DNA from 3 places in the Priestia sp. FSL W8-0524 genome. Region 1 is predicted to be linked to each of the others. Evidence: a T-box and tRNA genes for the amino acid it is inferred to sense, from the RefSeq annotation. Region 1 holds a T-box; the other regions hold tRNA genes.
What was found. A T-box is a leader RNA that pairs with one kind of tRNA and senses whether it is charged. The one in region 1 lies ahead of NST66_RS22645 (valine--tRNA ligase), so its partner is inferred to be a tRNA-Val.
Positions count from the first base shown of each region.

Region 2: it has a tRNA-Val gene. The T-box ahead of NST66_RS22645 (valine--tRNA ligase) is inferred to sense a tRNA for this amino acid. The anticodon was not compared.
Region 3: it has a tRNA-Val gene. The T-box ahead of NST66_RS22645 (valine--tRNA ligase) is inferred to sense a tRNA for this amino acid. The anticodon was not compared.

Region 1 covers NZ_JBBOUG010000001.1:4,322,670-4,333,302, reverse strand. The annotation lists gene hemC (hydroxymethylbilane synthase) at 2-934, shown strand; gene NST66_RS22675 (uroporphyrinogen-III synthase) at 934-1,707, shown strand; gene hemB (porphobilinogen synthase) at 1,725-2,705, shown strand; gene hemL (glutamate-1-semialdehyde 2,1-aminomutase) at 2,722-4,011, shown strand; gene spoVID (stage VI sporulation protein D) at 4,159-5,298, shown strand; gene ysxE (spore coat protein YsxE) at 5,376-6,425, shown strand; gene NST66_RS22650 (hypothetical protein) at 6,437-6,634, opposite strand; T-box leader at 6,865-7,109, shown strand; gene NST66_RS22645 (valine--tRNA ligase) at 7,192-9,834, shown strand; gene NST66_RS22640 (bifunctional folylpolyglutamate synthase/dihydrofolate synthase) at 9,931-10,633, shown strand, end outside.
Region 2 covers NZ_JBBOUG010000001.1:5,133,649-5,142,192, reverse strand. The annotation lists rRNA gene NST66_RS26980 (16S ribosomal RNA) at 1-249, opposite strand, end outside; tRNA gene NST66_RS26975 (tRNA-Gly) at 331-404, opposite strand; tRNA gene NST66_RS26970 (tRNA-Arg) at 409-485, opposite strand; tRNA gene NST66_RS26965 (tRNA-Leu) at 576-661, opposite strand; tRNA gene NST66_RS26960 (tRNA-Leu) at 684-766, opposite strand; tRNA gene NST66_RS26955 (tRNA-Lys) at 779-851, opposite strand; tRNA gene NST66_RS26950 (tRNA-Gln) at 856-930, opposite strand; tRNA gene NST66_RS26945 (tRNA-Asp) at 942-1,017, opposite strand; tRNA gene NST66_RS26940 (tRNA-Val) at 1,046-1,121, opposite strand; tRNA gene NST66_RS26935 (tRNA-Glu) at 1,146-1,220, opposite strand; tRNA gene NST66_RS26930 (tRNA-Ser) at 1,230-1,320, opposite strand; tRNA gene NST66_RS26925 (tRNA-Asn) at 1,324-1,398, opposite strand; gene NST66_RS26920 (SprT family protein) at 1,533-1,982, opposite strand; gene cmpA (cortex morphogenetic protein CmpA) at 2,092-2,208, shown strand; gene NST66_RS26910 (Tex family protein) at 2,266-4,440, opposite strand; gene NST66_RS26905 (PP2C family serine/threonine-protein phosphatase) at 4,525-5,130, opposite strand; gene sigB (RNA polymerase sigma factor SigB) at 5,130-5,924, opposite strand; gene rsbW (anti-sigma B factor RsbW) at 5,890-6,375, opposite strand; gene NST66_RS26890 (anti-sigma factor antagonist) at 6,372-6,704, opposite strand; gene NST66_RS26885 (PP2C family protein-serine/threonine phosphatase) at 6,764-7,774, opposite strand; gene NST66_RS26880 (anti-sigma regulatory factor) at 7,788-8,189, opposite strand; gene NST66_RS26875 (STAS domain-containing protein) at 8,193-8,544, opposite strand, start outside.
Region 3 covers NZ_JBBOUG010000001.1:4,551,569-4,562,201, reverse strand. The annotation lists rRNA gene NST66_RS23875 (23S ribosomal RNA) at 1-1,299, shown strand, start outside; rRNA gene rrf (5S ribosomal RNA) at 1,409-1,524, shown strand; tRNA gene NST66_RS23865 (tRNA-Val) at 1,534-1,606, shown strand; tRNA gene NST66_RS23860 (tRNA-Thr) at 1,636-1,711, shown strand; tRNA gene NST66_RS23855 (tRNA-Lys) at 1,720-1,795, shown strand; tRNA gene NST66_RS23850 (tRNA-Leu) at 1,810-1,891, shown strand; tRNA gene NST66_RS23845 (tRNA-Gly) at 1,915-1,989, shown strand; tRNA gene NST66_RS23840 (tRNA-Leu) at 2,004-2,092, shown strand; tRNA gene NST66_RS23835 (tRNA-Arg) at 2,102-2,178, shown strand; tRNA gene NST66_RS23830 (tRNA-Pro) at 2,183-2,259, shown strand; tRNA gene NST66_RS23825 (tRNA-Ala) at 2,265-2,340, shown strand; tRNA gene NST66_RS23820 (tRNA-Met) at 2,371-2,447, shown strand; tRNA gene NST66_RS23815 (tRNA-Ser) at 2,475-2,567, shown strand; tRNA gene NST66_RS23810 (tRNA-Met) at 2,593-2,669, shown strand; tRNA gene NST66_RS23805 (tRNA-Asp) at 2,674-2,749, shown strand; tRNA gene NST66_RS23800 (tRNA-Phe) at 2,758-2,833, shown strand; tRNA gene NST66_RS23795 (tRNA-His) at 2,844-2,919, shown strand; tRNA gene NST66_RS23790 (tRNA-Gly) at 2,931-3,004, shown strand; tRNA gene NST66_RS23785 (tRNA-Ile) at 3,011-3,087, shown strand; tRNA gene NST66_RS23780 (tRNA-Asn) at 3,091-3,165, shown strand; tRNA gene NST66_RS23775 (tRNA-Ser) at 3,169-3,259, shown strand; tRNA gene NST66_RS23770 (tRNA-Glu) at 3,280-3,351, shown strand; gene glgB (1,4-alpha-glucan branching protein GlgB) at 3,646-5,607, shown strand; gene NST66_RS23760 (glucose-1-phosphate adenylyltransferase) at 5,558-6,709, shown strand; gene NST66_RS23755 (glucose-1-phosphate adenylyltransferase family protein) at 6,732-7,757, shown strand; gene glgA (glycogen synthase GlgA) at 7,754-9,184, shown strand; gene NST66_RS23745 (glycogen/starch/alpha-glucan phosphorylase) at 9,198-10,633, shown strand, end outside.

The sequences.
Region 1 (10,633 bases):
CATGCGAAAAATTATTGTCGGCTCTCGTCGAAGCAAACTTGCGTTAACACAGACCAAGTGGGTCATTGAACAGTTAAAAAAACAAGGTCTTCCTTTTGAGTTTGAAATTAAAGAAATGGTGACAAAAGGGGACAAAATTTTAAATGTAACGCTGTCCAAAGTAGGCGGTAAAGGTCTTTTTGTAAAAGAAATTGAACAAGCCATGTTAGATAAAGAAATTGATATGGCCGTTCATAGTATGAAAGATATGCCGGCTGTTTTGCCAGAAGGATTAACGATTGGATGTATTCCTTTACGAGAAGATCACCGTGATGCGCTTATTTCAAAAAATGGTGAGCGATTTGAGGAGCTGCCAAGCGGTGCTGTGATTGGGACAAGCAGCTTGCGTCGAGGGGCACAGCTTCTATCTATGCGTTCAGATATCGAAATTAAATGGATTCGAGGAAATATCGATACACGCCTAGAGAAATTAAAAAATGAAGATTACGATGCGATTATCTTGGCCGCTGCAGGACTATCTCGTATGGGCTGGTCGAGAGATACGGTCACTCAGTACCTAGAGCCGGAAATAAGTGTTCCTGCTGTAGGACAAGGAGCTTTAGCTATCGAATGCCGAGAAAATGACGATGAATTATTATCGCTTCTTCAAACTCTAAATCATGATGAAACGGCTCGTGCTGTTAGAGCTGAACGCGTATTTTTAAAAGAGATGGAAGGCGGATGCCAAGTGCCGATTGCGGGATATGGGCGTATAGTAGACGGTGGAAATATTGAGCTAACGTCGCTAGTCGCATCTCCTGATGGCAAAACGATTTATAAAGAGCACATTACGGGAAAAGACCCCGTTGCTATCGGTTCAGAAGCTGCTAGTCGCTTAACATCTCAAGGAGCTAAGCTTTTAATTGACCGCGTAAAAGAGGAGCTGGACAAATAATGAGTCATGAGGCTCCTCTTTTTTTGAAAAAAGTTTTGATTACAAGAGAAGCGAAGCAGGCTCATTCATTTGCAACACAGATTAAAAAGCTTGGAGGCATACCTTTAAGCTTACCAGTCCTCACGTTTGCACGTTCTAACAATGAAAAAGAAGTGGAAGATGTCCTGCTGTCGATTGACTGTTTTGATTGGATTGTTTTTACAAGTCAAAACGGCATTTCTTTTTTCTTTGAATGGCTAAAAGAGTTAAATATCAGTCGGAGTGCTTTAAAAAGATTAAAAGTGGCTGCGGTTGGAGAAAAAACCGCAAAATTGCTGGAAAAATACGATGTTAACGTGCAACTTGTTCCAAAAGAATACGTTGCCGAATCACTTCTTGAGTCGTTAAAAGCAAATGTGTTACATCACGAGCGAGTTCTCCTTGTACGAGGACAATTAGCCCGCTCTGTTTTAAAAGATGGGTTAAAAGAGTGTGAGGTAACGGATTTAGTTGTATATCAGACCATTCGAAATCAAGGCTCTGAACGCTTGGTTAAGCAACATTTAGAAACAGGAATTGATGCCATTACTTTTACAAGTTCTTCTACAGTGAGATTTTTTGTCGAGTCAGTAAAAGATATTCCGAATTGGCTTGAGCTTATAAATGAAACCAAAGTTGTTTGCATCGGTCCTATTACGAGTCAGACAGCGAGCGAATATGGAATTAAGCATCTTGTTCCTAACACATACACAATAAATGGTATGATAGATATGTTGGTTAGTTGTTTTGAATAATAAAGGAGGATTTTAACATGAAAGATTTACAATTTACACGTCATCGTCGTCTTCGTAATTCTGTAAATATGCGTGCGCTTGTACGTGAAACACATTTACATCCGGAAGACTTTATATATCCTATTTTTATTGTAGAAGGTGAACAAAAAAGAAATGCTGTAAAATCAATGCCAGGTGTGGATCAAATTTCTTTAGACTACTTGAATGATGAAATCCAAGAGTTAGTCGATTTAGGAATCAAGTCAGCTATGGTATTTGGTGTTCCCGCTGAAAAAGATGCGGTCGGCTCACAGGCATACCATGACCACGGAATTGTCCAAAAAGGTATTCGTCAAATTAAAGAAAATTTTCCAGATTTTGTTGTTATCGCAGATACATGCTTGTGTCAATACACAGATCATGGCCACTGTGGTGTAATTGAAGACGGAAAAATCTTAAACGATCCTAGCCTTGACTTATTAGCGCGTACAGCGGTTAGTCAAGCTAAAGCAGGAGCGGATATTATTGCGCCTTCAAACATGATGGACGGTTTCGTGGCAGCTATTCGCCACGGTCTAGACGAAGCTGGATTTGAAGATGTGCCGGTGATGTCTTATGCTGTTAAATATGCATCTGCTTTTTACGGACCATTCCGTGATGCAGCGCATTCTTCTCCTCAATTTGGAGACCGTAAAACATATCAAATGGACCCAGCTAATCGCTTAGAGGCACTTCGAGAAGCGGAATCTGATGTCGAAGAAGGAGCAGATTTCTTAATTGTAAAACCAGCTCTATCATATTTAGATATTATGCGCGATGTGAAAAATACGTTTAATTTACCTGTAGTGGCTTATAATGTGAGCGGTGAATATTCAATGATTAAAGCGGCAGCTCAAAACGGCTGGGTAAATGAAAAAGAGATTGTTCTTGAAAAATTAATTAGCATGAAGCGTGCAGGAGCGGATTTAATTGTAACGTATCATGCTAAAGACGCAGCACGCTGGTTATCTGACAAGTAATTAAGGAGGCTTACACATGAGAAGTTATGAAAAGTCAAAAGCAGCTTTTTTAGAAGCGCAGCAACTAATGCCGGGTGGAGTAAACAGTCCTGTTCGTGCATTTAAATCAGTAGATATGGATCCTATTTTTATGGAACGAGGAAAAGGCGCTACGATTTACGATATTGACGGCAACAAATATATTGACTACGTCTTATCATGGGGACCTTTAATTCACGGACATTCCAACGATCAAGTAGTTGAAGCAGTAAAAAAAGTAACGGAATCTGGTACAAGCTTTGGTGCACCAACATTAATTGAAAATGAGCTCGCTAAAGTTGTGATTGAGCGCGTTCCTTCAATCGAAATCGTCCGTATGGTGAGTTCAGGTACGGAAGCAACGATGAGCGCACTGCGTTTAGCGCGTGGCTATACGGGCCGCAACAAAATTTTAAAATTTGAAGGCTGTTACCATGGACACGGTGACTCTCTTCTCATTAAAGCTGGCTCAGGCGTTGCAACGTTAGGCCTACCAGATAGCCCGGGAGTGCCTGAAGGAATCGCTAAAAACACGATTACAGTGCCGTACAATGATTTAGAAAGCGTACAATATGCTTTTAAAGAATTCGGAGATGACATTGCCGGAGTAATCGTTGAACCGGTAGCAGGAAATATGGGTGTGGTACCACCTCAGCCCGGTTTCTTACAAGGGCTTCGTGATATCACATCAGAATATGGCTCACTGCTCATTTTTGATGAAGTAATGACAGGGTTCCGCGTAGCGTACAACTGTGCACAGGGCTACTACAACATTACGCCTGACTTAACTTGCTTAGGAAAAGTAATCGGTGGTGGTTTACCAGTAGGTGCTTACGGTGGTAAAGCTGAAATTATGGAGCGAGTTGCACCAAGCGGCCCGATTTATCAAGCAGGTACATTATCAGGTAATCCGCTTGCGATGACAGCTGGATACGAGACATTAACACAGCTGACACCTCAATCCTACGATGAGTTCATTCGTAAAGCAGATCGCTTAGAAGAAGGATTGATGGCAGCAGCTGAAAAATATGATGTGCCGTTTACCGTAAACCGAGCTGGTTCAATGATCGGTTTCTTCTTCACAAACGAACAGGTCATAAATTACGAAACAGCGAAAACATCGAATTTAGATTATTTTGCAGCTTACTATCGTGAAATGGCTAATGAAGGCGTGTTTTTACCTCCTTCTCAATTCGAAGGAATGTTTTTATCAACTTCTCATACAGATGCAGACATTGAACATACAATTGCAGCAGCTGAAAAAGCTTTTTCAAAGTTGCGTGGATAAACAGCTAAATAGAAATAACTTTTATAAAGAAGCTTACGGAGGATTCCGTAAGCTTTTTTAGTTTTCAAGACATATTTTAATTTATTTGTTCATACATCTTTAATGACCGCGCTATTACCTGGCGGGTGTTGGAAGGGGGAGAACAATTTGTCGCAGGATAATTTATCATGTCTGCGTTTTTCCGTAGAAGAATCAGTATGGTTTCAAAAAGGACAGGAAGTCTCACAACTTTTGTCTATCTCCTTAGAGCCTCAAGTATCTATTCAAGAATATGACCAATATGTGTCTATTCGAGGAGCATTACAATTAACAGGTGAATACGAAACGTACGAGGGAGAGCACTCGTTACGCGAATATACAAATGAGAATCAAGTGCAATCTATCTCTGTCCGTGAAGACGGAACGGCTGAATTATCACATCAATTTCCTGTTGATATTACCATTCCTAAAAATCGTATTCAAAGTATTGAAGATGTATATGTATCTATTGATTTATTTGATTATGAATTACCAGGCACAAATCAGCTGCAGCTAATGGCTGACTTGTCCATCACAGGATTGTACGGGGAACAGCATGAAGAACAAGAACGAGAAGAAGAGGAAGAGTTTGCGGAAGAACAGCACATCGTCTCCTATGAAGAAGCAGACGATGCTGAAGAGGTATATACTGAAAACTTTGCTCAAGAAGAAGAGAAACAAGAGGAGCAAGAGTTTGACGTAAGCTATCGTGAAGCTCCCGCACTTTTAGAGGCAGAGGCTATTGAAGAAGATCATTCAGAAAAGCCTCCTAGTTATTTTTCATCTGTATTTAAAAAAGAATCTCGTGCTGAGCCGGTCGTGGAATATGAAGAGGAAGCATATGAACCATTTGAAGTCGAAGTGAAAAAAGAGGCACCAATCGAGGAAGAAAGAGAAGACAACGTGATTGAGCTCTTTCAGCTTCGTCAAGAGCAAGAAAGCTTCGAAGAATCGCAAGCTAGTGAATTAAATACGTATGCTGACGTTCAACAAGAGGCTGAGCAAGAAAAGGAAAAGATTATTGTTGAATTTCGGAAAGAAGAAAATGAAAGCGGCCGAAATGAAAACGCCCTTTATTTAACAAAGCTCTTTTCGCGGGAAGAAGAAGCTTTTTCAACGTGGAAGCTTTGTATTGTTCAAGACGGAGATTCGCTTGATACGATAGCAAACCGCTATAATACGAATGTACAAAACATTTTACGAGTGAATAATTTAGGAGATGAATATGAGCTGGAAGAAGGAAGCATCTTAAATATTCCCGTTCGTTAAAGTCGGAAAGAAAACAGTTTTGACGCATATAATGTCTTAACTGTTTTCTTTATTTTTTACGAGGAAGGAGAATATAGATGCAGCGGACAGTAGCAGACTACAAAGTATTGTTAAAAGAATATGACTTAGATGTTGACTTTATCGAAGACTACGGAAAAGTAAAAAAAGTCTATACAAAAACTGGCGTATTTGCGCTTAAAGAAATGGCGAATCATCAAGAGCGAAATCAGAACTTCATTCAAAAGTTGCAGAACGTGTATCAAAAAGGGTGGATGGGCTTTGTCCCTATTTATCAAACGAAGCGTTCTCAGCCCATTGTTTCAGATGAAAGCGGCTCGTATTACTTAATGCCGTGGCTCCCAAATAACCCAACCGAAGAGCGTGATATTCGATATCATAAATTATTTCAAGAGCTTGCTAAGCTTCACGGTGCTTCGGCGCAGGAAGTAGAAGTAAAAAAAGAAGATATAGAAAATCATTATACATCGATGAAAGAAACGTGGGAAAAACGTCAGGAAGAGCTGAAGCAGTACGTAGTAGAATGCGAGAAGAAAGTGTATATGTCCCCGTTTGAGTTGCATTACTGTACATTTTATTATGAAATGACAAGAGCGCTTGAGTTTGGTTTTGGAAAGCTCGATCAGTGGAACGATGAAATGGAAGAAAAGGAAAAGATCCGGCTGGTTACGTCTCATGGAAAGCTATCGGCTAAACATTTTATCTATGACGAACGGGGAAATGGTTTTTTTATTAACTTTGAACATGCAAAAGATGCTTCACCGATTTATGATTTGGTCTCATTTTATTTCCGTACTCTTCGCACGTACCCAGTAACTACCTATGACAGCTATGAGTGGTTTAGTACGTATGAAAAACATTTTGCTCTCAGAGAAGAGGAAAGACTGCTTTTGCACAGTTATTTAGCGTTTCCAGAACCCTTGTATCAGTGTATCGTTCAATATAGGCAGCATAAAGAAAGTAAAACGGAGCTTGAACATATGCAGTCATTTATTCGAGCATACTGGCTGACGAAAAACATTGAACAGCTCAATATTAAAATATTTGAAGTAGATCAGCAAAAAAAAATGGCAGCGGAAGCAGCTGCACAAGCCCAAGCGAACGAATAGCGCTTGGGTTTTTAAATCCAGTCCGAATATAAAGCAACCGCTAGTATGGCAAGAAGTGCCAACAACAGTACATCAAAGGTTGTGGGGAAGAATAGTGTACGTATACCTTGAAAAATTGTTAAAGGAACAATAAACTGTCCACAAGCCGCTCCTGCTGTTTTGAGCCACCGCTGCAGCTGATACGAATTTACATTTATTCGTTTCTTCATTTGTACATGCCCCTTTCAATCCACGTGCCCAGGTTAAAGTAAGTATATGAAAAAAGAAAGAAATGGTGCCATTTTTTTGAGCGGACTTTTCATTTTATTTCCAAAATTAGCGAGTGAATGAAAAAATAAAGAGCAGAACAAAAAAATTATGAATATAATCATAAAAAAATGGAGAAGATTATTGACGATTCAACATTTTTTCATATAGTATAATTAAGAGAAATTCATACATAAATACAGTGAATAGGAAGAGTACGGGATGTTCGTCTTTCAGAGAGAGAAATCAGCTGCTGTGAGATTTCTTAAGAATGTGCACTCGGAATGTCGCCTATGAGTAGCTTTTTTGAACAGCTGCATAGCTCAGTAGAAAAAGCCGGTTAATCAACCGTTATGAAATGAAGTGTATAGGCTTATCAAACGGGATACGTCTATAAAAAAAGGTGGTACCGCGAAATCAACTCCTTTCGTCCTTTTATTAGGAAAGGAGTTTTTTTATGTTTATAAAAGCTTTACACAGTTTCTAAAGACTGAAACTTTATATTATGGAGGTATACATTATGTCTGAAAAAGAAGTGACTCTTCCAACGAAGTATGATCCAAAAGCCGTTGAAGAAAATCGTTATCAGTATTGGTTAGACGGGAAGTTTTTTGAAGCAACAAATGACCCTGAAAAAGAGCCATATACAATTGTAATTCCACCCCCAAACGTAACGGGCAAGCTGCATTTAGGCCACGCTTGGGATACAACGTTACAAGACATCTTAACGCGTATGAAGCGCATGCAAGGCTATGACGTTTTATGGCTTCCTGGCATGGACCATGCGGGGATTGCAACGCAGGCAAAAGTAGAAGAAAAGCTTCGCAGCGAAGGGAAAAGCCGCTACGATCTAGGCCGCGAAAATTTTGTAGCCGAAACGTGGAAATGGAAAGAAGAATATGCAAGCTTTATTCGCCAGCAGTGGTCGAAGCTAGGACTTGGCTTAGACTATTCACGCGAGCGCTTCACGCTTGATGAAGGCCTTTCTAAAGCAGTGCGCGAAGTATTCGTAACGCTTTACAAAAAAGGGTTAATCTATCGCGGAGAATATATTATTAACTGGGATCCAGCTACAAAAACAGCTCTTTCAGACATCGAGGTTATTTACAAAGATGTACAAGGTGCGTTTTATCATATGCGCTATCCGTTGGCAGATGGTTCTGGACATATTGAAATCGCAACAACTCGTCCTGAAACAATGCTAGGAGATACGGCTGTAGCTGTTCACCCTGAAGATGATCGCTATAAGCACTTAATCGGCAAAAAGGTTGTCCTTCCGATTGTAGGTCGTGAAATTCCAATCGTAGGCGATGATTATGTAGATATGGAATTCGGTTCTGGTGCGGTAAAAATTACGCCTGCTCATGACCCGAACGATTTTGAAATTGGAAACCGTCATAATTTAGAGCGTATTTTAGTGATGAATCAAGACGGCACGATGAATGACAAAGCAGGTAAATATGAAGGAATGGATCGTTTTGCTTGCCGTAAGCAAATTGTTAAAGACCTTCAAGAAGACGGCGTATTGTTCAACATTGAAGACCACATGCATTCAGTAGGTCACAGTGAACGAAGCGGTGCCGTTGTTGAACCTTATTTATCAACTCAGTGGTTTGTAAAAATGCAGCCGTTAGCAGATAAAGCAGTAGATCTTCAAAAACAAGAAGAAAAAGTAAACTTTGTGCCTGATCGTTTTGAAAAGACATACTTACACTGGATGGAAAATATTCGCGACTGGTGTATTTCGCGTCAGCTTTGGTGGGGACATCGCATTCCAGCTTGGTATCATAAAGAAACTGGAGAAGTATACGTAGATCATGAGGCTCCAGCAGATATCGAAAACTGGGAACAGGATTCAGATGTATTAGACACATGGTTCAGTTCAGCGCTATGGCCGTTCTCAACAATGGGCTGGCCGGATGTGGATGCAGCTGATTTCAAACGCTACTACCCAACAAATGTTCTTGTAACGGGCTACGACATTATTTTCTTCTGGGTATCTCGTATGATTTTCCAAGGTCTTGAATTTACGGGTAAACGTCCGTTTGACGATGTACTTATTCACGGTCTTGTACGAGATGCTGAAGGTCGTAAGATGAGTAAATCACTTGGTAACGGCGTAGATCCAATGGAAGTAATCGAGAAATACGGTGCAGATTCTCTTCGCTATTTCTTATCTACAGGAAGCTCACCGGGACAAGATTTACGCTTCAGCTTTGAAAAAGTCGAAGCGACGTGGAACTTTGCAAATAAAATTTGGAATGCTTCTCGTTTTGCATTAATGAACATGGACGGCATCACATTTGAAGAGCTTGATTTATCAGGAGAAAAGTCAGTTGCGGATAAATGGATTTTAACGCGCTTAAATGAAACGATTGAGTACGTAACAAAATTAGCTGACAAATATGAATTTGGTGAAGTTGGACGCATTCTTTATAACTTTATTTGGGATGACTTCTGCGATTGGTACATTGAAATGGCTAAACTTCCTCTTTACGGAGAAGATGAAGCAGCTAAAAAGACCACTCGCTCAATTTTAGCTTATGTACTTGATAACACAATGCGACTTTTACATCCATTCATGCCGTTTATTACTGAAGAAATTTGGCAAAGCTTGCCGCATGAAGGTGAATCAATTACAGTAGCTAAATGGCCGGAAGTACGCGCTGAGCTTTCGGATAAAGAAGCTGCTAACGATATGCGTTTACTTGTAGATATTATCCGTGCTGTTCGTAACATTCGTGCTGAAGTGAACACGCCGATGAGCAAACAAGTAAAATTATTTATTAAAGCTAAAGATGAAAATATTCAAAGTCAGCTTGAAAAGAATCGTGCGTATGTAGAACGTTTCTGTAATCCAAGTGAGCTTGTGATTTCAACCGATGTTTCATTAGATGAAAAAGCGATGACTGCTGTTGTAACAGGCGCAGAATTAATTTTACCTCTTGAAGGTTTAATTAATATCGAAGAAGAAATCGCCCGTTTAGAAAAAGAATACGATAAGTTAAACAAAGAAGTAGAACGTGTACAAAAGAAATTAAACAACCAAGGCTTTATTGCAAAAGCGCCTGCTAAAGTAGTAGAAGAAGAGCGTGCAAAAGAGCAAGATTACGTTGAAAAACGTGAAGCTGTTCAGTCTCGTATTGCTGAATTACGCGGATAATCAATGGGTTAATAAACTAACAGAAAAAGCGTGGCTTGTATAGCGACGCTTTTTCTTTACATAATAATAGCGATGGAAAAGAAAGGTGAATAAAAGATGATAACGACATATGAAGAAGCGCTTGATTGGATTCATAACAGACTTCGCTTTGGAATCAAGCCGGGGTTAGAACGAATGGAATGGATGCTAGAGCAGCTTGATTTTCCGCAGCAAAATATAAATGCTATTCACGTTGCTGGGACGAATGGTAAAGGTTCTACTGTTTCGTATTTGCGAAATATGTTAGAAGAAGCAGGGTATAAAGTTGGAACGTTTACTTCCCCTTATATCGAAACATTTAATGAGCGGATTAGCGTGAATGGACAGCCTATTTCAAATGAAGCAATGACCGCTCTTGTTCAGGAAGTAAAGCCTGTAGTGGAGCGACTAGAACATACGGACTTAGGGTCAGCAACGGAATTTGAAGTGATTACAATCATGGCTTTTCTTTATTTCGGCTATCATGATTCAGTTGACTATGTTGTGTTTGAAACAGGTCTTGGGGGACGATATGATTCAACAAACGTTGTGAATCCTATGGTGAGTATTATTACAAACATTGGATTTGATCACATGGCGATACTAGGTGATACGGTAGAAGAAATTGCAGCAGAAAAAGCGGGGATTATTAAAAAAGAAGTCCCTATTATTACTGGTGCAGAGCAAGTAAAGGCGCTTGACGTCATTACAGAAGAGGCAAATTTGAAGCAGGCTTCGTTATTTGTGTTAGGAAAAGAATTTAAAATTGAAAACTATGAGC
Region 2 (8,544 bases), 810 kb from region 1:
CACCGCGGGCCCATCTGTAAGTGATAGCCGAAACCATCTTTCAATCATCTCCCATGAAGGAGAAGATCCTATCCGGTATTAGCTTCGGTTTCCCGAAGTTATCCCAGTCTTACAGGCAGGTTGCCCACGTGTTACTCACCCGTCCGCCGCTAACGTCATAGAAGCAAGCTTCTAATCAGTTCGCTCGACTTGCATGTATTAGGCACGCCGCCAGCGTTCATCCTGAGCCAGGATCAAACTCTCCGAAGAAATGTTTGACTTGCTCATTTAAAAAATAAAAATTAACGTTGACGTTTGTCGCTTTGTTCAGTTTTCAAAGTTCAATATATTTGGAGCGGGTGATGAGAATCGAACTCACGACATCAGCTTGGAAGGCTGAGGTTTTACCACTAAACTACACCCGCAATATGGCGCGCCCGAGAGGAGTCGAACCCCTAACCTTTTGATCCGTAGTCAAACGCTCTATCCAATTGAGCTACGGGCGCTTCTTATGATGTTTACCGCCGTTGTTTTGGCGACTTTATTATAATATCATTTCTATTTTCTTATGTCAACACTTTTTTAAAAAGTTTTTTTGGTGCGGCCGAGAGGACTTGAACCTCCACGGGGTCGCCCCCACTAGGCCCTCAACCTAGCGCGTCTGCCATTCCGCCACGACCGCTAAATACACAAAATGAATAAGATGCGGGTGAAGGGACTTGAACCCCCACGTCGTAAAGACACTAGATCCTAAGTCTAGCGCGTCTGCCAATTCCGCCACACCCGCAAGAAATGAAAATGAGCCATGAAGGACTCGAACCTTCGACCCTCTGATTAAAAGTCAGATGCTCTACCAACTGAGCTAATGGCTCTTTATGGCTGGGCTAGCTGGATTCGAACCAACGCATGACGGAATCAAAATCCGTTGCCTTACCGCTTGGCGATAGCCCAATAATTTAAAATGGCGGTCCCGACGGGAATCGAACCCGCGATCTCCTGCGTGACAGGCAGGCATGTTAACCGCTACACCACGGGACCATCCAAAATTATGTATAAAACAGTCAAATGGTGGAGGATGACGGGATCGAACCGCCGACCCCCTGCTTGTAAGGCAGGTGCTCTCCCAGCTGAGCTAATCCTCCACAGAATATGTAAATAAAAATCAATGGTGACCCGTACGGGATTCGAACCCGTGTTACCGCCGTGAAAGGGCGGTGTCTTAACCGCTTGACCAACGGGCCATTATAAAATGGCGGAGAAGGAGGGATTTGAACCCTCGCGCCGCTTACACGACCTACACCCTTAGCAGGGGCGCCTCTTCAGCCACTTGAGTACTTCTCCATATGGCTCCACAGGTAGGACTCGAACCTACGACCGATCGGTTAACAGCCGATAGCTCTACCACTGAGCTACTGTGGAATAATATTTATCAGACTTCTTACATTGTAATCGACATTATATGTAATGTCAATAAGTTTTTGTAATTTCTTTGCCGTTTATTTGAGACGGCTTTATTAATTTACCATAATGAATCTATTTTAGTCAAGCATCTTCTACATTTTTTTTAATTTACCTTTACACTTCCCACAAACATATTTAACTGTGTTCACTTTTCTTTTTCGAACATATTTTTGATCACACTGCATACATACATATATGTGCTCTTTTTTCTTTCCATCACTTTCTTTTTTCAATGCCTGACAAAATCGAGGTGCGTCTACTTCTTTCATTAACCTTTTAAAGTCTTGATCTCCATGCTTATACCCTTTCCCCTCAATATGCAAATGATAGTGACAGAGCTCATGTTTAATAATTTCTACTATTTCTTGTGTGCCATATTGTTCAAAGTATTTGTAGTTTACTTCTATATTAGATGTACGTAACAAATACCTTCCGCCTGTCGTACGTAACCGAGAATTAAAAGTGGCTTCATGACGAAATGGTTTGTGAAACAGCTTCAATGAAATTTCTTCTACAAGTATTTGTAAATCCTTATCATTCATCTTATATACTCCTCTACTGTATGAAATCACCTGACTAGCTCTTTGGGCATACACTTCATTACATACTCACTATTCACCTTATCATAAATGAAAAGGAGTGATTGTCCTTATGCCAATGTGGCTACAAAAACAAATGAGGCGCGCTTATTCTGAAAAAGACCGTGCACAAATAAAATTGCTCAACCAATGTTGGTTTTTTTATCAAAAAAATAATTCCGCTTCTTAAATCACTTCTTTTTACAAATAAAATTGCCTTTTCAGAAAATCTGAAAAGGCAATTTTATTATTGATGGGGCGGAATCATCGTCAGTGCAACTCTTCCTTTTTTCATATCTACGTCTTCTACCCACACATTCACCAAATCTCCTACTGAAACGACATCGAGGGGATGCTTAACGTACCGATTCGTTAATTTAGAAATATGGACTAGACCGTCTTGCTTAACTCCTATATCGATGAACGCTCCGAAGTCTACGACGTTTCGCACCGTTCCTTCAAGCTGAATACCTTTTGCTAGATCCTCTAGCTTCAAAATATCCTGACGGAGCAAAGGTTTTGGCAGTTCATCACGAGGATCTCTTTCCGGTCTTACGAGCGCTTCTATAATGTCTTTTAAAGTAAGCTCCCCTATACTTAGTTCTTCTGATATTTCGGGTAAAGAAATATGTTTTAATGCTTCTTTTACTTTCTCCGTTCCAAGTTCAGTCTCTTTCACTTCCGCTTTCTTTAAAAGCTTTTTAACGTCTCCATATGTTTCAGGATGGATACCCGTTCTGTCTAAAGGTTCTTCACCTTCTATAATACGTAAAAACCCAATACACTGCTCATATGTTTTAGCCCCTAGACGCGGAATTTTCTTCAACTGTTTTCGGTTAGAGAATTTTCCGTTTTCATCCCGATATTTTACAATGTTTTGAGCAACTGTCTTATTTAGACCAGCAACGTATTGTAGAAGCGAAGCAGAAGCCGTGTTTGCATTCACTCCTACTTGGTTTACTACTGTCTCTACAATAAAAGTCAGTGAATCATTTAATTGCTTTTGAGACACATCATGCTGATATTGCCCTACTCCTACCGACTTAGGATCGATTTTCACAAGCTCAGCCAGCGGATCTTGCAGCCTTCTGGCAATCGATACAGCGCTTCGCTCTTCTACTTGAAAATCAGGGAATTCTTCTCTAGCAACATCAGAAGCCGAATATACGCTTGCTCCCGCTTCATTCACAATCAAATAATAAACTGGGTTTTCAATTTCTTTAAGAACATCCGCTACAAATTGCTCCGTTTCGCGAGATGCCGTTCCATTTCCAATTGCCACTACTTCAATAGGGTATTCAGCGAACATTTTCTTTAATTTATTTTGTGCTTCAGCTGCTTTTCTCACAGGAGGATGTGGATAAATAACATCAATTTTTAATACCTTGCCTGTTTCATCTACTACAGCTAATTTGCAGCCTGTTCGAAAAGCTGGATCTACTCCTAATACCACTTTCCCTTTCAATGGAGGTTGGAGAAGAAGTTTTCGTAAGTTTTCAGAAAAGATGTGAATGGCTCTTTCTTCCGCTTTTTCTGATAGGTCTTTACGAATTTCGCGTTCAATAGATGGTTCTATTAAGCGTTTATAAGCATCTTCTATAGCTGAGATGATATAACCTTCAGCTGAAGAATCCCTTTTCTTGATTACTTCTTTATGTAAATATGAAAGAATACGATCTGTAGGCGCGTCAATACTCACTTTTAAAATACCGTCTTTTTCTCCTCTATTCATAGCTAAAATACGATGAGGAACGATTCGCTTTACCGCTTCTGTATATTCATAGTACATTTCATAGATATTTTTTTCATCTTTTTCCGGATCTTTGACTGAAGTAACAATTATGCCATCTTTTACAGTGGTCGTACGAATCCACTGACGGTAAGATGCTTCGTCAGAAATTTGTTCCGCTACAATGTCTAGGGCTCCCTGAATAGCTTCGTCAGAAGATTGAACTCCTGCTTCTTCATTTATGTATGTTTGCGCTTCAATGTTTACGTCAGAATTCGGGAAACTTAGTAGCCACTGTGCTAATGGTTCAAGACCTTTTTCTTTTGCTACAGTTGCTTTTGTACGTCGTTTTTGCTTAAAAGGGCGGTATAAATCTTCTACTTGCTGCAATTTCTTCGCTTGATGAATTTGAGCAGACAGTTCCTCAGTTAATTTCCCTTGCTCTTCAATTAATCGGTGAACTTCCTCTTTACGCTCCTCTAAATTCATTAAGTAGTTCCAGGAATCTAAAATATTCCGGATTTGGACTTCATCCAAAGCACCAGTTTGTTCTTTTCTATATCGAGCAATAAAGGGAACTGTATTACCATCTTCTACTAAAGCAATTACGTTTTGTACTTGCTTGTGTGAAATCTCTACCTCTTTACTTACACGTTGAACAATTTGATTATCTAATTTCGTTGCAACAGACACAGCTTATCCTCCTACCTAAATGAAACTTTGTCTCTATTGTAACAAAACTCACATGCAATAACACATGTGAGCTAAAAAGAAAGGCTATGCAGTTGGAAGATGACCAGCGATATACGTAATATCGTCATTATGAGATCGAATTGCTGCCTGTAGGCGTGTCGACAATTGATCGACATTCATCGAGTTAGCAAAAACAGATTTAATCTCTTTTAATTCTAAGCCATCTGTATGAATCAAAAATTTAGAACCGGAGTCATATGGGAAGGTTTGTGTGCGGAACTTTTGAATTTTCCCTGATAAAAAACCTTGAATTGGCAGAGGGTACGTTAATTTCCCCTCCGGAGAATACAGATAAAAGCGGATATTACCTACATTTGTGTAATGAAATTCGTTATGTTTTTTATCAATTTTCAAAATAGCTACTGCTGCGCCTCTTGTATGTCGAGTAGCCTTGTTGCACTTAGAAATGATCTCATCTACATCTAGATGATGATGAGCTTTCGCTACATCCGTAACAGCTACAGAAGCGGCTCTGGCTTGTTCACCGCTTCCTAATCCATCTGCCACTGCACATAGAAAATAATCATCCGTTTCTTTGACATAGTAACTATCTCCACAACACACGTTCCCTTGCTTTGGCTCTTGATATATATGAGTTTGAATCGACTTTGTATTCGGGTCTACTGTCATCACGACATATACTCCGAATCGTTAGAATCTGAGCGAGCTGCAGTCCTTAGCTTATCAAGAGCTCTTCTTTGCAGTCGAGATACATGCATTTGAGAAATCCCTAATTTCTCACCGGCATCTTTTTGACTCAGATTTTCAATAAATGTATAGCGAATTACTTCTTTTTCTCTATCGCTTAATACATGAAGAATCTTTTCTAACACTAAGCGCTGATCAGTTTTCTCATAACCCGACTCTTGTTCACCTACTAAATCAAGGATTGTAACAGTACTTCCATCAGAGTCTGCTTCAATAGAATGATCAACAGACAACGCTTGATAACTTTGCCCCATCTCCATCGTTTCTAAAATTTCTTCCTCTGTCACTCCGATATGATCAGCAATTTCTTTTACTTGAGGAGATCGCTGTAAACGGGTTGTTAGCTCTTCGACAGCTGCTTTAATTTTAGGACCTAATTCTTTGATGCGGCGCGGTACGTGAACACTCCACGTTTTATCGCGTAAAAATCGCTTAATCTCTCCAATGATTGTAGGAACAGCAAACGATTCAAAACTTCTTCCAAATGAAGCATCATACCTTCTAATAGCTCCTAACAGTCCTAGCATCCCTACCTGCACAATATCTTCATGTAAGCTTCTGCCTTTTGAATAACGACGTGCAATAGATTCAACAAGGTTCTTGTAATGTACTACTAGATCACTTTGTGCTTCTTCATCCTGCGTTTTTTGAAAGCGCTCAATTCGTTCCTGAACCTGTTCTTTAGTTAATTTCATAGGTTGAGACTGTGTTTTCATCACTCTCCACCTGCTCTCTTTGCACATACTTAGTCATCATTAGCGTTACACCTTTTGAATTGACCATTTTCACTTCGTCCATTAGTGTTTCAATTAAATATAAACCAAGTCCACCTTCAGGAAGAAATTCAACTTCTTTTGATGTTTCATAAGGTCCTATATGTTCCTTAAGCTCTTCAAAATTAAAGCTTTCGCCTTTATCGACCACCATGATTTCTAAACGGTCATCAAATAAACCAAAACCTACTCTCACTTCACCATTTTCTTCACTCTTGTAAGCATGCTGTACGGCATTTGTACATGCCTCACTCACAGCAATTTTCATATCTTCAATTTCATCATAAGAAAAACCCATCCGGTTCGCTACACCAGACAGCGTCAGTCGAATAATCGCTACATAGTCTGGCTTAGCAGGAATCTTCATCTCAACAAAGTCATAAGGCTGTTTCATTTTACGCCACCTTCTACTTGTGAATTCACGTTTAAAATGTCTGTGAGGCCCGTAATATCAAATAAGCGCTTGATGCGCTCTGATACACCAACAAATTTCAAAGAGCCGTTATTTTTCTTATTGGCTTTTAACAATGCAATAAATACACCTAGTCCTGTACTATCCATGTATGATACATCGGTTAAATCGACTATAATTTCCGGTTCAGTATGTTCAGTAATTTCCATGAACTTTTCTTTTAGCTTAGGTGCTGTATATGCGTCAATCTCTCCAGCCAGCTTAATACGATATGCTTGACCGTCCTTTTGTATATCTATTTTTAAATTCATCGTATTAGTAGACCCCCTCTAATTTTGTGCTATCTTTTCTGTACCCTTATTTAGAATACTTAAACTAAACTCTTCAAAATAATCAATGTAAAGTCATCTCTCAATTGAAAATGCTGTAATTTTTCCAGCTCTTTATATACAGATTCTACAATTTCTTGAGGAGACAAATGCATGTATTTTCGAATTAATTTTATGATGTCCAATCTTTCGATAAATCCTTCTTCAGTTCTGCATTCTGTTACACCATCTGTTAACAGAACAATCATATCGCCTTTTGAAAGCTGCTGCTCGTACTGAAGATATTTCACATGGCGATCGACTCCTAGCACGAGTCCTTTTGCTTCCAAATCTTCAAATGAATCAGCTTTGGCATCATAATAAAAGCCTGGCTCATGCCCTGCAGATGCATAATCAAATAAGTTTGTCTCGGGATTATAACTTCCGTAGAACATCGTAATAAACATACTTGGATCTACGTTTCTCTCTACAATATTATTCAAGTTCTCCAATACGTAACTTGGATTTTTTCTTGAGTCCGGTAAGCTGTCCATTGCATACTTGATCATAGACATACACATTGCAGCTGGAATTCCTTTTCCGATCACATCGGCAATGGCAATACTTAACCCACCGTGCTCTTCTTCTACAAAGTGAAAATAATCTCCGTTCATCTGTTTAGCAGGTACGCTAATCGCGCCAATTTCTAAAGTTGAACTAGCCGGAACCTTTGTCCCTAACAGCGTCTGCTGGACGTTAGCGGCAACTTCGATTTCAGAACGAAGTTCCCGCTGCTTATTTTTTAATGTTTGATGCTCACGAAGAGCAAGACCGTAGCTAATCATTACCTCAAGTAAAAAGTCCAGAGAATGCAGCACTTTTTCTGGAATATCAGAATAAATTTCTTCAATCACTTCTTTATGAATGCTCACAATATCTTCTGGCGATATTTCATTCTCTAAAGATTTTCTACTTAGTTTTTGTCCTTGATACAAAATTTGTTCATTTTGTGTTTGGATATAGTTCCCCAAAATATCTTTGTATAAATCTCTCATCTCTTTATCAAAAGACATTATCTATTTCCTCCTACCGGAGCCACTTAACTGCTTTAATCTCAGTACCTTCTCCGACATTTGTTTCGATGTCAAACTCATCCATCAATCGTTTTACCCCAGGAAGCCCAGCTCCTAGTCCACCCGATGTTGAGTATCCATCTTCCATTACTTTGCGAACGTCGGGGATACCTGGCCCTTCATCTGTTGCTACGACAAGAAGACCGTTTTTTCCTCCACGATTTAATTTCTCAATATAGATTTGACCCTTACCCGCATATAGGTAAATATTACGAGCTAATTCAGAAATGGCGGTTGTAATACGAGCTTGGTCAACTGTTCCAAACCCTAGCTCTTTCGACACATTTCTACCTAATTGGCGTGCCGCTACGATGTCCCATTCTGTTACGATTTTTACGCTGGATTGGAATTCCATATACTAATCCCCCAATTCCGATTGGAGTTTCTCAAGACCTTTTTCTAAATCGAGTGCAGTAAGAACATCGTTTAGGCCAATCCCTAACTCAACAAGTGTAATAGCTACTGCAGGCTGGATACCTGTTAATACTACTCTGGCCCCCATCAAATTAGACATGCTAACCACGTCACCTAACACTTTTGCGATGAATGAATCGATCATATCAATTGAAGTTAAATCGATTACCACTCCTTTTGCTCCAGTTTGATGAATTTTACTTAGCAAGTCTTCTTGGAATTGAATAGCCGTTTGATCATCCAGCTCCCATTGAATGGATACCAATAAGTAGTCGTACAATTTCAAAATGGGTATT
Region 3 (10,633 bases), 230 kb from region 1:
GCGGGAGGTGCCCGTACCGCAAACCGACACAGGTAGGCGAGGAGAGAATCCTAAGGTGATCGAGAGAACTCTCGTTAAGGAACTCGGCAAAATGACCCCGTAACTTCGGGAGAAGGGGTGCTCTGGTAGGGTGTATAGCCCGAGAGAGCCGCAGTGAATAGGCCCAGGCGACTGTTTAGCAAAAACACAGGTCTCTGCGAAGCCGCAAGGCGAAGTATAGGGGCTGACGCCTGCCCGGTGCTGGAAGGTTAAGAGGAGGGGTTATCCTTTGGGAGAAGCTCTGAATCGAAGCCCCAGTAAACGGCGGCCGTAACTATAACGGTCCTAAGGTAGCGAAATTCCTTGTCGGGTAAGTTCCGACCCGCACGAAAGGCGTAACGATCTGGGCACTGTCTCAACGAGAGACTCGGTGAAATTATAGTACCTGTGAAGATGCAGGTTACCCGCGACAGGACGGAAAGACCCCGTGGAGCTTTACTGTAGCCTGATATTGAATTTTGGTACAGCTTGTACAGGATAGGTAGGAGCCTGAGAAGCCGGAGCGCTAGCTTCGGTGGAGGCGTCGGTGGGATACTACCCTGGCTGTATTGAAATTCTAACCCGCGGCCCTGATCGGGCCGGGAGACAGTGTCAGGTGGGCAGTTTGACTGGGGCGGTCGCCTCCTAAAATGTAACGGAGGCGCCCAAAGGTTCCCTCAGAATGGTTGGAAATCATTCGTAGAGTGTAAAGGCACAAGGGAGCTTGACTGCGAGACCTACAAGTCGAGCAGGGACGAAAGTCGGGCTTAGTGATCCGGTGGTTCCGCATGGAAGGGCCATCGCTCAACGGATAAAAGCTACCCCGGGGATAACAGGCTTATCTCCCCCAAGAGTCCACATCGACGGGGAGGTTTGGCACCTCGATGTCGGCTCATCGCATCCTGGGGCTGTAGTCGGTCCCAAGGGTTGGGCTGTTCGCCCATTAAAGCGGTACGCGAGCTGGGTTCAGAACGTCGTGAGACAGTTCGGTCCCTATCCGTCGTGGGCGTAGGAAATTTGAGAGGAGCTGTCCTTAGTACGAGAGGACCGGGATGGACACACCGCTGGTGTACCAGTTGTCTTGCCAAAGGCATCGCTGGGTAGCTATGTGTGGACGGGATAAGTGCTGAAAGCATCTAAGCATGAAGCCCCCCTCAAGATGAGATTTCCCATAGCGCAAGCTAGTAAGATCCCTGAAAGATGATCAGGTTGATAGGTCAGAGGTGGAAGCGTGGCGACATGTGTAGCTGACTGATACTAATCGATCGAGGACTTAACCAAACTTTAAAAGTGTAAGCTTTACTCAGCAAACTGTTATCTAGTTTTGAAAGAATAAATCTTTCGAAAAAAAGTATTGCTTTCTTTATATAATAGTGTATAATATAATATGTCTGGTGGCGATAGCGAAGAGGTCACACCCGTTCCCATACCGAACACGGAAGTTAAGCTCTTTAGCGCCAATGGTAGTTGGGACTTTGTCCCTGTGAGAGTAGGACGTTGCCAGGCTTTTATATCGGAGGATTAGCTCAGCTGGGAGAGCACCTGCCTTACAAGCAGGGGGTCGGCGGTTCGATCCCGTCATCCTCCATCATCGACTATTTAAGTCAGAGATTGCACGCCGGTGTAGCTCAATTGGTAGAGCAACTGACTTGTAATCAGTAGGTTGGGGGTTCAAGTCCTCTTGCCGGCACCATTTTTTTCGAGCCATTAGCTCAGTTGGTAGAGCATCTGACTTTTAATCAGAGGGTCGAAGGTTCGAGTCCTTCATGGCTCACCATTTAATATTCACACGCGGGTGTGGCGGAATTGGCAGACGCGCTAGACTTAGGATCTAGTGTCTTACGACGTGGGGGTTCAAGTCCCTTCACCCGCATCTTTACTTAATTTCATATATGCGCGGAAGTAGTTCAGTGGTAGAACACCACCTTGCCAAGGTGGGGGTCGCGAGTTCGAACCTCGTCTTCCGCTCCACGTATATAAGTCCTGCCGGGGTGGTGGAATTGGCAGACACACAGGACTTAAAATCCTGCGGTAGGTGACTACCGTGCCGGTTCAAGTCCGGCCCTCGGCACCATTTTAATAAGCGCCCGTAGCTCAATTGGATAGAGCGTTTGACTACGGATCAAAAGGTTAGGGGTTCGACTCCTCTCGGGCGCGCCATAAACGGGAAGTAGCTCAGCTTGGTAGAGCACTTGGTTTGGGACCAAGGGGTCGCAGGTTCGAATCCTGTCTTCCCGACCATTTATGGGGCCTTAGCTCAGCTGGGAGAGCGCCTGCCTTGCACGCAGGAGGTCAGCGGTTCGATCCCGCTAGGCTCCACCAATGAAATTAAATAATTGTAACGAATAATATGGCGGTGTAGCTCAGCTGGCTAGAGCGTACGGTTCATACCCGTGAGGTCGTGGGTTCGACTCCCTCCGCCGCTACCATATAAGTTACATTTGTTATAAATATACGGAGGAATACCCAAGTCCGGCTGAAGGGATCGGTCTTGAAAACCGACAGGGGTGTTAAAGCCCGCGGGGGTTCGAATCCCTCTTCCTCCGCCATTTATTTATATCATATTCATATCATCGCGGGGTGGAGCAGTTCGGTAGCTCGTCGGGCTCATAACCCGAAGGTCGCAGGTTCAAATCCTGTCCCCGCAACCAAAGTGGTCCCGTGGTGTAGCGGTTAACATGCCTGCCTGTCACGCAGGAGATCGCGGGTTCGATTCCCGTCGGGACCGCCATTTTGTTTGGCTCGGTAGCTCAGTTGGTAGAGCAAAGGACTGAAAATCCTTGTGTCGGCGGTTCGATTCCGTCCCGAGCCACCATTTTAAGACGGCGATTGTGGCGAAGTGGTTAACGCACCGGATTGTGGTTCCGGCATTCGTGGGTTCGATTCCCATCAGTCGCCCCATCTTAAGTAACGCGGGTGTAGTTTAGTGGTAAAACCTCAGCCTTCCAAGCTGATGTCGTGAGTTCGATTCTCATCACCCGCTCCAAATAATGGGCCTATAGCTCAGCTGGTTAGAGCGCACGCCTGATAAGCGTGAGGTCGGTGGTTCGAGTCCACTTAGGCCCACCATATTCCACAGTAGCTCAGTGGTAGAGCTATCGGCTGTTAACCGATCGGTCGTAGGTTCGAGTCCTACCTGTGGAGCCATACGGAGAAGTACTCAAGTGGCTGAAGAGGCGCCCCTGCTAAGGGTGTAGGTCGTGTAAGCGGCGCGAGGGTTCAAATCCCTCCTTCTCCGCCAGTCGTTTTAAATTTAAATATGGCCCGTTGGTCAAGCGGTTAAGACACCGCCCTTTCACGGCGGTAACACGGGTTCGAATCCCGTACGGGTCATCTTAAAAAGGTTTGCATATATGCAAACCTTTTTTTATTTGCGCTTTTTTAAAGATTAAGTAAACAGGAATAATAGTTAGGAATAATTACCATGAATTTTCAGAATAAAAAGTAAGTTTTAAGCAGGATTTTCCCTATATCATATGGAATTATTCATAAAGTAATAAAGTATGAAGAGTATGGAATAAAGAGTAATTTTAAAGAACATTTATTCTATTATATTTGTAGAAAAGGTTTATGTTTTTACTATAAAAGGGAATGAGTGGTAAGAAGCGTATATTATGTGCGTATATTATGTTTGAAGTTAAAGGGGTGGCAAAAGTGAATCTAGCGGTTCAGCCTACTGAATTTGATGTTCATTTGTATCACGAAGGAAACTTATTTCGCAGTTACTCTATTTTCGGTGCGCATCAGGTAACGGTAGAAGGAATTGAAGGCGTACGATTTTGCGTGTGGGCACCTCATGCAAAGGGTGTAAGCGTTGTAGGTGATTTTAATAAATGGAACGGTTTTCAACATTCAATGGTTAAAGTTAATGAAGAAGGTATTTGGATGACATTTATCCCTGAATTAGAACAAGGGACTATTTATAAATATGAAATCATCACACAAAGCAATCAAAAAAAATTAAAAGCAGATCCATACGCTTTCTTCAGTGAAGTGCGTCCAAACACTGCGTCTATTGTTTACTCATTGGATGGGTACAAATGGAACGACCAATATTGGCGTAGAAAGAAAAAACAGCAAAATATATATGAAAGACCACTGTGTATTTACGAGCTGCATGCAGGGTCTTGGAGGACTCATGAAGATGGCAGCCTTTATACATACAGTGAATTAGCACAGGAGCTTATTCCTTATATTGCTGAACAAGGTTTTACACATATTGAGTTATTACCAGTCATTGAGCATCCGCTCGACCGATCCTGGGGATATCAAGGAACTGGATACTATTCTGCTACCAGTCGATACGGTACACCTAAAGAGTTGATGAACTTTATAGATGAGTGTCATCAAAATAATATAGGCGTTCTTTTAGACTGGGTACCCGGGCATTTTTGTAAGGATGAACATGGTCTGTATATGTTCGATGGAGAACCTACTTATGAATACAAAAAAGAACCCGACCGTGAAAACTATGTTTGGGGAACAGCTAATTTCGATTTAGGCAAGCCTGAAGTACAAAGTTTTCTCATTTCGAACGCTTTGTTTTGGTTGGAGTACTTCCACATAGATGGATTTCGAGTAGATGCTGTAGCTAATATGCTTTATTGGCAAAATTCTTCTGGAAAAGCAGTAAATGATGGAGCTGTCAGCTTCTTAAAAAAATTGAATGAAGCTGTTTTTAAATCTGATGAAACGATATTAATGATGGCAGAAGATTCAACGGATTGGCCCCTTGTTACAGCACCTACGTATGAGGGCGGTTTAGGCTTTAATTATAAGTGGAACATGGGATGGATGAATGACGTTTTAACGTACATGGAAGCTGGAGTGGAAAGACGTCCCTATCTTCACGATAAAATGACCTTTTCACTAATGTATGCGTTTAACGAAAACTTTATTTTGCCGCTTTCTCATGATGAAGTCGTACATGGGAAAAAATCATTGCTTAATAAGATGCCAGGTGATTACTGGCGCAAGTTTGCACAGCTTCGACTGCTATATGGATATTTCTTTGCACACCCTGGAAAAAAGCTTTTATTTATGGGCGGAGAGTTTGGCCAATTTGATGAGTGGAAAGATTTAGAAGAGTTAGACTGGATGCTTTATGACTTTGACATGCATCGCAATCTTAACGGATATATGAAGGATCTCATCAAGATTTATAAAAGAAGCAAGCCTTTATATGAATTAGACCATAATCCAGATGGATTTGAATGGATTGATGTTAACAATCATCATCAACAAATTTTCTCCTTTATTCGCAAGTCGAAAGAAAATCAGGAGATTTTTATAGTTGTTAGCAATTTTTCTGAGCATCCATATCATTCTTACAAAGTTGGAGTTCCAGTTGAGACAGAGTACATTGAAGTTATTAACAGTGATGACGAAGTGTACGGCGGTTCAGGCATTGTAAATAAAAAGGCATTAAAATCAGTGGATGAATCGTTTCACGGTCAACCTTTTTGCATTGAAATGAATATTCCGCCGTTTGGCATTAGTATACTACGAGCAAAGAGAAAACGAGGGGAGAGAAAACAACATGTTAAAAAAGAAATGCGTAGCGATGTTATTGGCAGGAGGAAAAGGTAGTCGGCTAAGTTCGCTTACAAAAAATCTAGCAAAGCCAGCTGTACCATTTGGTGGTAAGTATCGAATTATTGATTTTGCTTTAAGTAATTGTACAAATTCAGGTATTGAAACAGTGGGTGTATTAACACAATATCAACCGCTAGTTCTCAATTCATACATTGGAATTGGAAGCGCTTGGGATTTGGACCGACGGAATGGTGGCGTCACAGTATTGCCTCCATACGCGGAGTCAGATGGAGTAAAGTGGTATAAAGGCACGGCTAGCGCTATTTATGAAAATTTAAACTATTTGACACAATATGATCCTGAGTACGTACTGATTCTATCAGGTGATCACATTTATAAAATGAACTATGAAAATATGCTTGATTATCATATAAACAAAGAAGCAGATGTAACGATTTCTGTTATTGAAGTACCTTGGGAAGAAGCGAGCCGTTTTGGTATTTTAAATACAAATAGTGACCTAGATGTAATGGAGTTCGATGAAAAGCCACAGCGTCCTAAAAATAATCTAGCTTCTATGGGGATTTATATTTTTAAATGGAGTATTTTAAAAGAATATTTAGAAATGGATGCACGCAATCCATACTCAAGCCATGATTTTGGTAAAGATGTTATTCCGCTTTTACTAGATGAAAAGAAAAAGCTAATTGCATATCCATTCCAAGGTTATTGGAAAGATGTAGGAACTGTAAAAAGCTTATGGGAAGCGAATATGGATTTGTTATGTGATAAAGACGAGCTTAATTTATTTGACTCTTCATGGAAAGTATACTCTGTTAACCCTAATCAGCCTCCTCAATATATTGCGCCAAACGCCTGCGTGGTGGAGTCATTAGTAAATGAAGGGTGCGTTGTCGAAGGAAACGTAGAGCAGTCCGTGTTATTTCCAGGTGTACAAATCGGTTCAGGTTCTGAAGTTAAGAAAACGGTTGTCATGCCTACTGCAAAGATAGGCTCTAACGTATATATTGAAAACGCAATTGTTCCATCGGACATTGAAGTTCCAGACGGTACTATCATTCGACCGACCAAAGGAAGCGAAGAAGTAATTCTTGTTACTCAAGAATTGATTGAATCAGTTGCTAAATGCATTTAACGAACAGAGAGGATGAACGACATTGAATAATCAAATGCTTGGTATTATTGATGCTTGTACAAACACAACAGCGCTGCAGCCTTTAACCTTTTATAGATCGATTGCTGCCATTCCTTTTGCAGGGCGCTATCGATTAATCGATTTTACGCTTTCTAATATGGTGAACTCTGGAATTTCGAGCGTTGCCATTTTTCCTCGTGATCGCTATCGCGCATTGATGGATCATATAGGTTCAGGAAAAGAATGGGATTTGGATCGGAAGCGAGATGGATTGTTTATCTTCCCTCCTATGACAAGTGATTTACACTTAGAGAGTCCATCACTATTCACGCAGTTCCGTTATCATATTGATTATTTCTTAAGAAGTAAGCAGGAATACGTATTAATTGCTAATAGTTATACGATATGTACAGTTGACTTTGAGCACGTGCTGCAGCGTCATATTGCTTCAAATGCAGATATTACTGAAATGAAGCAGGGTGATAAATCGCTTAATATGTATATTATTAATAAATCTATTCTAGTTAATATTTTGCAAAATGAATCGCATGATTTTTATACGATTAAAGAAATGGTTCGATATATGGCACAATCTCATCGTGTAGAAAAGTACGAACACCACGGATATACGGCTGAGATTTCTAGCTTAGATGCCTACTATAAAACAAGTATGGAAATTTTATCTCCAGATGTTTGGAAGCAGTTATTTATCAACGAACGTCCTGTTTTCACTAAAGTAAAAGATGAACCGCCTACTCGTTACGCAAAAAAAGCGGTTGTGAAAAACTCAATGATCGCAAACGGGTGCGTGATTGAAGGACATGTGGAAAATAGTATTATCTTCCGAGGCGTTAAAATTGGAAAAGGTACGGTCGTTAAGAATAGCATTGTGATGCAAAAAGGCGTTATTTTAGAAAATAGTGTATTAGAAAATGTTGTTTTAGACAAAGATGTGAAAATAGGAAGTAATGAAACGTTGCTAGGTGAGTCAGGTCTACCTAGAGTCATTGCTAAAGGAACAACTCAAGGAGCGTTGATGAAGTCGTGAATGTATTATTTGCTGTATCAGAATGTGTACCTTTTATTAAAACAGGAGGATTAGCAGACGTAGCAGGTGCCCTGCCTAAAGAATTAAAAAAGTTAGGAACGAACGTATGTGTAGTCATGCCAAAGTACGGAACCATTCCTCAACATTATCAAGATGAAATGGTGCTTGAAAAAGTTATTCATGTGCAGGTTGGGTGGAGAAGACAGTACTGTGGGATTGAATCGTTAACAATGGATGGCGTTAAATATATTTTCATTGATAATGAATATTATTTTAAAAGAGATAGCTTATATGGGCACTACGATGACGCTGAACGATTTGCTTTCTTCAGCAGAGCTGTGCTTGAAGCTATCCCATTTTTAGAGAATGAGCCTGATATCATTCATTGTCACGACTGGCATACGGCTATGATTCCATTTTTACTTCGTGCTAATTATGATATGTATGATCATATCCAGACGGTCTTTACGATTCATAACTTGCAATTCCAAGGAATTTTCCCTAAAAGCAATTTATATGAGCTATTAAATTTAAATGATTATTATTTTACTACAAGCCAGCTCGAGTTTTATGGGAATATTAATTTTATGAAAGCGGCTCTTGTATCAGCTGATAAAATTACCACGGTAAGTCCTACATATCGAGATGAAATTCAAATGCCCTATTACGGAGAAAGTTTAGATGGATTATTGCGTCAGCGAAATCAAGATTTAATTGGGATTGTAAATGGAATCGATGAAGAAGCTTATAGCCCAGACGCAGATCAGCTTATATCTTATCCTTATTCTGTAGAAGAGATTGAAGGAAAATATAAAAATAAAAAAGAGCTCCAGCGCTATCTTGAATTAGAGGAAAATAAGGATGTTCCAATTATTTCGATGGTTACAAGGTTAACCCAGCAGAAGGGATTGGATTTAGTCAAGCACGTTTTCCATGAGACGGTTAACTTAGGAGCCCAAATTGTTATTTTAGGAACTGGCGAACACGAGTTTGAGCAGTTTTTCCGTGAGATGGAAGATACGTACCCGCAACAAGTAAAAGCCATTATTGGTTTTAATGAGGAACTTGCTCATAAAGTTTATGCCGGTACGGATTTATTTTTAATGCCTTCCCGTTTTGAGCCTTGCGGACTCGGACAATTAATAGCCTTAAAGTATGGAACCATTCCAGTCGTGCGTGAAACGGGCGGCCTGAATGACACGGTTAAAGCTTATAATGAATATAGCGGAGAGGGAAATGGCTTCTCTTTTAAGAATTATAATGCTCATGACATGCTTCATACGTTAGAAAGAGCTGTTTCATTTTATCACCAGAAAGATGTATGGAAAAAATTAATGATGGATGCTATGAGTCAGGATTATAGCTGGGGGCAATCGGCATTTAAATATAATCAATTGTATTCAAATTTGACATCTACTCCATCGTGAAAGGGTGAGCAGATTGTTCTCTGATAAAAAAAGCTTTCAAGAGGCTTTTTTAAAAAAGCTGGAAATGACATATGGAAAGAGCTTTAAAGAATCTACTGTTCAAGATCACTATCATACATTAGGAAATATGGTGCGAGAGTATATTAGCAGCGATTGGATTTCAACCAATGAAATTCATAGGTCTTCACATACAAAGCAAGTGTATTATCTTTCTATCGAATTTTTATTAGGCAGACTGTTGGGTCAAAATCTGTTGAACTTAGGAATTCGGGAAGTTGTAAAAGAAGGATTAAGTGATCTGAATATTTCACTTGAAAATATTGAGGAAATCGAAGTAGACGCAGGATTAGGAAACGGGGGATTAGGCAGGCTTGCTGCTTGTTTTTTAGATTCTCTTGCTTCACTTAATCTTCCTGGTCACGGTTATGGGATTCGCTATAAACACGGTTTGTTTGATCAAAAGATTGTAAACGGCTTTCAAATTGAGCTCCCAGAACAATGGTTAAGGCATGGGAATTCATGGGAAGTACGCAAATTAGATCAAGCAATCGAAGTGAACTTTTGGGGCGAAGTTGAAATGGTACAGGAAGACGGAACATTCTCTTTTCGTCATGTAAAAGGAGAACCCGTCTCTGCTGTTCCTTATGACATCCCGGTTATCGGGTATAAAACAGATACAGTGAATACACTTCGCCTTTGGAATGCGGAGCCTTCATCATTTCCAGTACATAAAGATGTGATGGAGTATAAGCGTCAAACAGAGGCTGTATCAGAATTTTTATATCCGGATGATACACATGAAGATGGTAAAATATTAAGGTTGAAACAGCAATATTTTCTTGTGTCAGCTAGCTTACAAAGTATTATCAGAGCACATCGAAATACCTATCAAACACTTACAAACTTTCACGAAAAAGTAGCCATTCATATTAACGATACGCATCCTGTACTTGCGATTCCTGAGCTAATGAGAATTTTACTGGATGAAGAAAAAATGGAATGGGAAGATGCATGGCATATTACGTCCAATACCATTTCATACACAAACCATACGACTCTTTCTGAAGCCCTTGAGAAATGGCCGATTGATTTATTTCAACCCTTGCTTCCACGAGTGTATATGATTATTGAAGAAATTAATGAGCGCTTTTGTAAAGAATTATGGGAAGCATATCCAGGAGACTGGCAGCGGATTGAAAATATGGCTATTTTAGCGCACGGGCTAGTAAAGATGGCTCATTTAGCAATTGTGGGAAGTTATAAAGTAAACGGCGTGGCAAAGATTCATACTGATATTTTAAAAGAACGAGAAATGAAAGATTTTTATCAGTTTTATCCTGCTAAATTTAACAATAAAACGAATGGAATTACCCACCGGCGCTGGTTGTTAAAAGCTAACCCGCAGCTTTCCTCTCTTATTACCGAGGTGATAGGAGATAAATGGATTAA